3 regions of the Microbulbifer sp. YPW1 genome follow, and region 1 is predicted to be linked to each of the others. Evidence: predicted binding sites of a transcription regulator. Region 1 holds the regulator's gene; each other region holds the start of a gene.

Region 1 (3,276 bases):
GTATTGTTCTGAGATCGCCTGGGCGATGTTGAGTAACAGCTTTTTCTTGCTACTCCCCGCCAGGTGGCAAAGGCTCAGGCGGGGAGAGAGTAGTGCTTCCAATGTCATAACTTACTGATGATCTAGCGGTACAGGCCAGCCGGTAACCTGATGGTGTTACGACTAGCGGTGACTGCGTAACTTTTCTTTGTGTTTCAGCAGCTGCCGGTCGAGTTTGTCGGCGAGAGAATCAATCGCCGCGTACATATCTTCCGATTCCGAATCTGCAAATACATCCTTGCCATTCACGTGAACCCGCGCTTCGGCTTTCTGGATGAGTTTGTCGACGGAAAGTATGACCTGTGTATTGGTGATCAGGTCGTGGTGGCGGGAGAGCTTGTCCAGTTTGGTCAGGCAGTAATCGCGAATGGCCGGAGTTACGTCAACATGATGGCCACTGATATTGATCTGCATGGATTTCTCCTCATCGGGTGCAACACAATCTGGCAGCACCCCCGCACAGGGCGGCAACCCTACTAGGAAGTGCGCCAGAATGGAAGGATACACTCAATGTCAGTGCATTGGTTGCGCAGAAAATGATCGCCGGAGGGTTGCAGCGCCCCTGTTTTGTGACCCTGGTGGCTAGACCAGTCGTTTCCGCTCGCTGGAGGAGGGGATTCCCATGGATTCGCGGTATTTTGCCACGGTGCGCCGGGCCACTTTGATCCCCTGCGAATCCAGCTCCTGAGTGATCTTGTTGTCCGACAGGGGCTTGCGTGGCTGCTCGGCGTCGATCAGCTTGCGGATCAGTGCGCGGATGGCCGTAGATGAGGCGTCCTCGCCGGAGTCGGTGCTGACATGGCTGGAGAAGAAGTATTTGAGCTCGAACACACCGCGGGGGGTGAGCATGTATTTCTGGGTGGTCACCCGGGAAATGGTGGATTCGTGCATGCCGATGGTTTCGGCAATATTTGCCAGTACCATGGGTTTCATGGCCTCCGGTCCCAGCTCGAAAAACCCCTGCTGCTTTTCCACGATACAGCTGGCGACCTTGAGCAGGGTCTCATGGCGGCTCTGCAGGCTCTTCAGGAACCAGCGCGCTTCCTGCAAGTTGTCGCGCAGGTAGTTGTTCTCGCTGGAGTTGTCCGCGCGTTTGATTAGCGATGCATAGGCGTCGTTGATGCGCAGCTTGGGGGTTGTCTCCGGGTTGAGCTCCACCACCCAGCGCTGCTGTTTGCGGCTCACAATGACATCCGGGACCACATACTGGGGTTCTTCACCGCCAAAAGCTTCGCCGGGGTAGGGGGTGAGGGTCTGTATCAGACGCATAACCTCGCCCAGCTGGGCCTCACTGAGACGGGTTCTGCGGCTCAACTGGCGAAAGTCCCGTTTCCCCAGCAGGTCCAGGTGCTGGTCCACCACAATCAGTGCCTGGGGCAACCACGGTGTTTCGGCCGGTTGCTGGCGCAGCTGCAGTAGCAGGCTCTCGCGCAGATCGCGGGCGCCGCAGCCCACCGGCTCAAACTGCTGGATGGTCTTCAGGACCGCGAGGACCTCGTCGATTTCGACTTCGAGGGCCTCGGCCATTTCGTCCAGGTCTGAATCCAGGAAACCGTTGGGAGCAATGGCGTCGATCAGTGACTCGCCGATAAGCTTGTCGCCCTCGGTCAGTGGTGTGAGGTTGAGCTGCCACAGCAGGTGATCCTGCAGGCTCTCGGACACCGCGTTGCGCTGTTCGAAGGCGAAGTCGTCCCCTTCGCCGCCGGTGTAGCTGCCGCCGGTATAAATGTCGTCCCAGCGGGTATCCACCGGCAGGTCATCTGGGATCTCGCTGTTCCAGTCGCCATCGGCAGTAGAGTCGTTCTTGGCCTCGCGGGCGCTCTCGCGCTCGGCGGCTTCGCGCTCCTGTCCTTCGGAGCTTGCGGGGGTGTTTTGATCCTGGTGTGTCTCGCCGGCGTGCTCGTCAAAGTCCGATTCCAGCAGCGGATTGCTGTCGAGCGCCGACTGGATTTCCTGTTGCAGGTCCAGGGTCGACAGCTGCAGCAGGCGAATGGCCTGTTGCAGCTGGGGCGTCATCGTCAGCTGGGTACCGAGTTTTAACTGGAGTGACTGCTTCATAAAGGGGTATGCCGGCAGAATTATCTGGCGTTAGTGCGCTGAACAGAATCTGTATCTGTTACGGCGGCGTAAAGCTCATTTCCTGCAGACTACCCCGGGGCAAATCGGAACACAAGAGGCAGGTTAAGCAATAAGTGTGCCGAAACGACATTTGCCCTTGGTTGCGCCCGTATTATTTGTGATGGCCGTCTAGGGTTGCGGGAGATCTAGCAGATGGATCCCCCGGCTTTTGCTCAAATGGTGAACTCGTGTCCCAGATAGACGTCTTTTACCTGCTTGTTCGCAGCGACGTCTTTGGGGTTGCCTGAGGCGATAATATGCCCTTCGCTGACGATGTAGGCGGTCTCGCAGATATCCAGGGTCTCGCGCACATTGTGATCGGTGATCAATACACCGATGCCGCGATCTCTCAGGTGGCGGATGATCTGCTGGATGTCGTTGACCGAGATGGGGTCAACTCCGGCAAAAGGCTCGTCGAGCAGGACGAAGGCGGGGTTGGTAGCCAGGGCGCGCGCAATCTCAACGCGACGGCGCTCGCCGCCGGACAGGGCCATGCCCAGGCTGTCGCGGATGTGGGTGATATGGAATTCTTCCAGTAGTGCTTCCAGCTGCTCCTGGCGCTGGCTGCGGTTCAGGTCCTTGCGCGTCTCGAGGATGGCGAGGATGTTGTCTGCCACTGACAGGCGACGAAATACCGATGCCTCCTGGGGCAGGTAACCGATTCCCTTGCGTGCACGGCCATGCATCGAATAGCCAGTAATGTCTTCACTGTCGATCAGTACCTGCCCGGCATCGGCCTGGACCAGGCCGGCGATCATATAGAAACAGGTGGTCTTGCCGGCACCATTGGGGCCGAGCAGGCCAACTACCTGGCCGCTGGATACGCTCACGGAAACGTCCTGAACGACTTTGCGTTTCTTGTACTGTTTGGCGAGATGTAACGCTTGGAGCGTCGGCATGTTGCAATCCGGTATCTGAAGGGCTGCTGCGGGCAGCCACTTGTTAAATATTGAGTGTCGGGCAGGGGGCGCTTACTGGTCGTTTTGTGCCGGTTTGGATTCCGGTTTCCAGATCATCTCTACGCGCTTCTGCTCTGATTGTCCCTGAGCCTGCATCTGTTCGCTATTGAGGTCGTAGTCGATGCGCTCGGCGGACAGGGTGTTGCCATCGCGATCGACA
Region 2 (3,276 bases), 1.5 Mb from region 1:
TGTCCCGGAGGAATGGTGGCGTCGTTGGCAGGGCTAACGATAGAGAAGTTCACCGGCCCCTGATCGTTTCCGCGGCGCTCCCGGTCGTCTTGATCCCGTGGCGACAGTTTGCGTGTGGGCAGCGGCAGGGGGGGCGCTATGGGCTGCACATTGGTGGGCCCGATCCTGATCTTCTCGGCTTTCTGCCCAGCGGGCGGGGAGTCGCTGAATGTCACCCTCCCATCGGGCCCGACGATACGGTACACGCTGCTACCGGACGCACTGTCTGCACCCTTGCCGTCTGCGGCGCGATCTTTGTCTGCCGAGTCCTGTTGTGCCATCGCCGCTGCGGCCAGCAGCGCTGCGGTAAGTGCAATCCACCTGCTCATGGGCGTTCCTGCCTCTCACTATGTATTTCAGGGAGCCTGTTTTAAGGCTAGTGTATCGCGAAAATCAGACGCGCATAAAAAAGCCCACACCAGAGTGCGGGCTTTCTCGTCATCTTTGCGCCGTTCTCACCAGATCTCCCTTGCGAGAGAAACCGGCGGCGGCGCGCTGATGATACCTGCTACTTAGCAGGAGTAGTACAGTTCAAACTCGACCGGGTGAGTGGTCATGTTCACACGCTGTACTTCTTCGCGCTTCAGAGAGATGAAGGCGTCGATGGCGTCGTCGGTGAATACACCACCTTCGGTCAGGAACGCGCGGTCCTCGTCCAGTGCGTCCAGGGCCTGTTCCAGGCTGGAAGCAACGGTCGGGTACTCGGCCAGTTCTTCCGCCGGCAGGTCGTACAGGTCTTTGTCGGCCGCGTCGCCGGGGTGGATCTTGTTCTTCACGCCGTCGAGGCCAGCCATCAGCAGGGCTGCGAAGGCCAGGTACGGGTTGGCGGTCGGATCCGGGAAGCGGGTCTCGATGCGCTTGCCTTTCGGGCTCGGCACAAACGGAATGCGGATAGACGCAGAGCGGTTGCGCGCGGAGTAGGCCAGGATAACCGGCGCTTCGAAGCCCGGAACCAGACGCTTGTAGGAGTTGGTGGAAGAGTTACAGATCGCGTTCAGGGCGCGCGCGTGCTTGATGATACCGCCAACGTAGAACAGGGCAGTTTCAGACAGGCCAGCGTAGGCGTCGCCCGCGAACTGGTTTACGCCGTCCTTGCTGAAGGACTGGTGCACGTGCATACCGGAGCCGTTGTCACCTACCAGCGGCTTGGGCATGAAGGTAGCGGTTTTGCCGTAAGCGTGGGCTACGTTGTGTACCGCGTACTTCAGGATCTGAACTTCGTCCGCTTTCTTGGTCAGGGTGTTGGCGCCAACACCGATCTCGCACTGGCCCGCAGTACCCACTTCGTGGTGGTGCACTTCGATTTCCAGGCCCATGGCTTCCATGGCGGAACACATGGCGGCGCGCACGTCGTGCAGGGAGTCGACTGGCGGAACCGGGAAGTAACCGCCTTTCACGCCCGGGCGGTGGCCCATGTTGCCTTCGGCGAAAGATGCGCCAGAGGACCAGGCAGCTTCTTCAGAGTTGATTTTGTAGAAGGCGCCGCCCATTTCGGCACCCCAGGTGATGTCGTCGAATACGAAGAACTCGGGCTCCGGGCCGAACAGCGCGGTGTCACCGTAGCCAGTAGACTTCAGGTATTCCTCGGCGCGCAGTGCGATGGAACGCGGGTCGCGCTCGTAGCCCTGGCCGGTGATCGGGTCGACGATGTTGCAGCGAATGATAACGGTCGCTTCGTCGGTGAAGGGGTCGAGGAAAGAAGTTTCGTCGTCCGGCATCAGGATCATGTCGGATTCGTTGATGCCCTTCCAACCAGCGATGGAGGAACCGTCGAACATCTTGCCTTCTTCGAAGAACTCGCCGTCAACTTCCTTAGAAGGAATGGAAACGTGTTGTTCTTTACCTTTGGTATCGGTGAAGCGCAGGTCTACCCATTTGGCTTCGCTCTCTTTGATGAGTCCGAGCGTTTTCGCTGACATTGCAGTCCTCCAAGAATGATAAGTTATGTGTCGCGCCAATTCGCTTTATCTTGTGGCAACAGTCAAAGCAAGGAATGTGCCAAATTGGGGCAAACCGGTTGCGAGCGGTGTCGGGAGGGCAGAATCCAGCGATAACGGCCTGTTTTCTGCCGCGAGCCATCGCCGCCCCCTCAAGGTAGTCCCAAAGTTGGTGCCCCAAAACCACAATTTGCACCATTTTGGGGCTGCGCGGTCACGCCGAGCACCAAAACGGTGCTACAAGCAAATTCCCGATAGCGAGTTTATAATTCGCCACCTTTGCCGGGAAGCGACTCAGCGCAACCCGGCCTCAAATTCAACTGCGGTTCCGGCACATTCACATGCATTTCGTCGTCAAGTTTTTCCCAGAGATCACCATCAAGAGCAATCCGGTGCGCAAGCGTATGTCGCGCCAGCTTGCAGACAACCTGCGCAAGCTGATGCGACAGCTGGACGACCGGATCAAGGTGCAGAAAGACTGGGAAAAGATCGACGTGATCGCACCCGATGCAGTATCCCACCTTTCCGAACGCATTGAAGAGGTACTGGCGCACACTCCCGGCATTGCCAATTTTGCCCGGGTACAGCAGTTCCCCCTGGGTGACCTGGACGATATCTACCAGAAGACCCTGCCAATCTGGGGGCCACAGCTGGCCGGCAAGACCTTCTGTGTGCGCGTAAAGCGCACCGGCAAGCACGATTTCCAGTCGCTCGACGTGGAGCAGTATGTGGGCGGCGGCCTCAACAAGAATACCGATGCCCTTGGGGTAAAACTGAAAAACCCCGATGTCACGGTGAAACTGGAAGTCCGCCACGACAAACTGAACGTGATCGAAGAGCTGCACCAGGGCCTCGGCGGCTTCCCCCTGGGCACCCAGGATCCGGTGTTGTCCCTGGTCTCCGGCGGATTCGACTCCACCGTGGCCAGCTACCTGACCATGAAACGCGGTATCCGCACCCACTTCCTGTTTTTCAACCTGGGCGGGCGCCAGCACGAACTGGGAGTAAAGGAGGTCGCCTTCTATCTGTGGGAAAAGTACGGCGCCTCCCACCGGGTGAAGTTCATCACCGTGCCCTTCGACGAAGTGGTCGCAGAGATCCTCGAACAGGTGGACGACTCCTATATGGGCGTAACCCTGAAACGCATGATGCTGCGCGCCGCCTCCGCCGTTGCCAAGGAACTGGAAGTGGATGCAGTTGTGACCGGTGAAGCCATCGCCCAGGTATCCAGCCAGACCCTGAAAAACCTCTCGGTGATCGACAGCGTCACCGACACCCTGGTGTTGCGCCCGCTGATCAC
Region 3 (3,276 bases), 350 kb from region 1:
CGAAATCCTCGCGATGGGCAAAGGTGTGCAGGTCACCGCGCTTTTCCACCGCGGCAAAATTGTTTTCTTCCGCCATGCGCTTGATATCCAGCAGACCGGTGTCGCCGCTGATGGGGCGCGAGCCGGAGCGCACAAACTTCATGCCGTTGTAATCCATAGGATTGTGGCTTGCGGTCACACAGATACCGCCGTCAAAGTCGCCGTGGAAAGTGGAGAAATAAATCTCCTCGGTGCCGCACTCGCCAATGTGGTAAACGTCGGCACCCGCATCGCGCAGGCCGTTGGCAAGGGCATCGGTCAGTTCCCCACTGGTAAGGCGGATATCGTGGCCAACCACAACCCGGCGGGCGTCGAGAAACTGGGCAAAAGCGCGCCCCACTCGGTAGGCGACGTCGGTGTTCAGTTCATCGGGCACACGGCCGCGCAAATCGTAGGCTTTAAAACAGGTTAATTCAGACATTCAGCCCTTCTCCCCAGGTAAATAGACATTCTTATAAACGTAATTGGTCGCTTCGATAAAACCGTCGACCGATCCACAGTCGAAACGGCGCCCCCTGAAGCGATAGGCCAGCACGCAGCCGCGCTTGGCCTGGGTCAGTAACGCATCGGTGATCTGCACCTCACCGTTTTTGCCCGGCGGCGTCTCGCGGATCAGATCGAAGATATCCGGTGTCAGCACATAGCGACCGATGATCGCCATGTTGCTCGGCGCATCTTCCGCCTTGGGCTTTTCCACCATATCGGTGACCTGATACAGGCCCGGTTTGATTTCATTGCCGGCGATAACACCGAACTTGTGAATCTGATCCTCCGGTACCTCCTCTACCGCGACGATACTGCAGCGAAACTGTTTATACAGCTGCACCATCTGCCCCAGCACACCCAGCTCGTCGTTCAGGCACAGGTCGTCGGCCAGCACCACCGCAAAGGCCTCGTCGCCGATCAGGCGCTGGCCCTGCAGGATTGCGTCTCCCAATCCGCGCATTTCCCCCTGGCGGGTATAGGAGAAGCTGGCGCTGTCGATGACCTTGCGCACGCTGTCCAGCGCGCGCTCCTTGCCGGTCCCGGCAATCTGGTGCTCGAGTTCGAAGTTGGTGTCGAAGTGATCTTCGATGGCGCGTTTACCACGTCCGGTGACAAACCCGATCTCGGTAAGGCCCGCTTCAATGGCCTCCTCCACCCCGTACTGCACCAGTGGTTTATTCACCAGCGGCAACATTTCCTTGGGCATCGCCTTGGTTGCGGGCAGGAAGCGGGTTCCATACCCTGCGACCGGAAACAGGCACTTTTTCAGCATGACATCCCTCTCTCGACTTCGCGAACGGCGCTATCCCGCGCCGATTTTCGGCAACTTATCACAAAAGTATGGCAAGAATCAGTCCAGACGCGCGATCACTGTTTACTGCGGCCAACCCAGTAGTGACGCGCTCCGCGAACGGTCAAGGGCTAATTGGGACAGTTCTGGTCACAAAAAGGGTTATGACCGACTGGACAAGCCATCCCTAGCCCTTAGAATGCCGGCTCGTGTAAAGATTGCCCAGAATCGGGGACCCAATGAGTAATTTTGTTCAAAAAAGCAGCTACACCCGCGAAGAACTCCTGGCCTGTGGCCGTGGCGAGATGTTTGGCCCGGGCAACGCGCAGCTGCCCGCTCCCAATATGCTGATGCTGGATCGCATCACCCACATTTCCAAAGATGGCGGAGAGTTCGGTAAAGGGGAGCTGATCGCCGAACTGGATATCACGCCCGACCTGTGGTTCTTTGACTGTCACTTCCCCGGTGACCCGGTCATGCCCGGCTGTCTGGGCCTCGACGCCATGTGGCAGCTGCTGGGATACTTCCTGGCCTGGAAAGGCAACCCCGGTCGCGGACGCGCCCTCGGTTGTGGCGAGGTCAAGTTCACCGGCCAGATCCTACCGACCAACAAGAAGGTCACTTATCATATCGAGATGAGCCGACTGGTAGAGCGCAAGCTGGTTATGGGTATCGGTAACGGCTCCGTATCCGTTGACGGACGCGAAATCTACACCGCCAAAGACCTGCGTGTAGGCCTGTTCACCCGCACCGACAACTTTTGATCTTTCTGCCTGTCATACATTCCCTGACAGGCAGATAGAAACACTGTCATATAAAAAAATAACAATTCACTCTACAAGTTTTATTGGAGATCACTATGCGCCGTGTAGCCATTACCGGAATGGGCATAACTTCCTGCATCGGCAATAACACACAGGAAGTGCTGGCCTCCCTGAAAGCCGGTCGCAGCGGCATCCGCTACATGGAGGAGTACGCCGAACTGGGTCTGCGCAGCCAGATCGCCGGCGTGGTCGACATCGATATCAAGGAGCATATCGACCGCAAGCACCTTCGCTTCATGGGCGACTCCGCCGCCTACGCCTACATTTCCATGGCCGAAGCCATCGCAATGTCCGGCCTGGAAGAATCGGATATTTCCAATCCGCGCACCGGCCTGGTGATGGGTTCCGGCGGCACCTCAACCGCGGCCATCATTGAATCCGCGAACATCCTGAAAACCAAGGGTGTGCGTCGTGTAGGCGCCTTCCGCGTACCCCAGGTGATGGGCAGTACCGTATCTGCGTGTCTGGCCACCCCGTTCAAGATCAAGGGTGTGAACTACTCCATCTCCTCCGCGTGTGCCACCTCTGCACACTGTATCGGCAATGGTGCAGAGCTGATCCAGATGGGCAAGCAGGACGTGGTATTTGCCGGCGGCGGTGAAGAACTGGCGTGGAGCCTGACCCACCTGTTTGATGCCATGGGCGCACTGTCCTCCAAGTACAACGACACCCCGACCACGGCATCCCGCCCCTACGATGCCAACCGCGACGGCTTCGTCATCGCTGGTGGTGGCGGCTGTGTGGTGCTGGAAGAAATGGAGCACGCCAAGGCCCGCGGTGCGAATATTCTCGCCGAGCTGGTGGGCTACGGCGCAACTTCCGATGGCTACGACATGGTCGCACCCAGCGGTGAAGGTGCGGCGCGCTGCATGCAGCAGGCACTGGCAGGTATGGACGGCAACGGCCTCGAGGGCGGCGTCGACTACATCAACACCCACGGCACCTCCACCCCGGTGGGCGATGTCGCGGAACTGCGCGCGATGAAAGAAGTGTTCGGCGACAAGGTACCGGCATTCGCCTCTACCAAGTCCCTTACCGGCCACTCTCTGGGGGCAGCGGGTGTTCAGGAAGCCATCTACACCCTGCTGATGATGCAGAACGACTTTATCGCTGCTTCCGCCAATGTGGAAACGGTGG

What was found. The regulator sigma-54, encoded in region 1, starts transcription at its own class of promoters, with help from an activator protein. The targets are predictions, from matches to a motif close to TGGCACANNNNTTGCNNT.
Region 2: the regulator sigma-54 is predicted to act here: its motif matches at 2,023-2,040, upstream of glnA (glutamate--ammonia ligase).
Region 3: the regulator sigma-54 is predicted to act here: its motif matches at 1,366-1,383, upstream of galU (UTP--glucose-1-phosphate uridylyltransferase GalU).

What each region holds. Positions count from the first base shown of each region.
Region 1 is NZ_CP055157.1:267,288-270,563, reverse strand. It holds gene ptsN (PTS IIA-like nitrogen regulatory protein PtsN) at 1-108, opposite strand, end outside; gene hpf (ribosome hibernation-promoting factor, HPF/YfiA family) at 163-453, opposite strand; gene HUW35_RS01245 (RNA polymerase factor sigma-54) at 622-2,097, opposite strand; gene lptB (LPS export ABC transporter ATP-binding protein) at 2,331-3,056, opposite strand; gene lptA (lipopolysaccharide transport periplasmic protein LptA) at 3,129-3,276, opposite strand, start outside.
Region 2 is NZ_CP055157.1:1,748,704-1,751,979, reverse strand. It holds gene HUW35_RS07455 (DUF4124 domain-containing protein) at 1-368, opposite strand, end outside; gene glnA (glutamate--ammonia ligase) at 552-1,958, opposite strand; gene thiI (tRNA uracil 4-sulfurtransferase ThiI) at 2,318-3,276, shown strand, end outside.
Region 3 is NZ_CP055157.1:619,747-623,022, forward strand. It holds gene HUW35_RS02615 (phosphomannomutase) at 1-460, opposite strand, end outside; gene galU (UTP--glucose-1-phosphate uridylyltransferase GalU) at 461-1,297, opposite strand; gene fabA (3-hydroxyacyl-[acyl-carrier-protein] dehydratase FabA) at 1,555-2,079, shown strand; gene fabB (beta-ketoacyl-ACP synthase I) at 2,175-3,276, shown strand, end outside.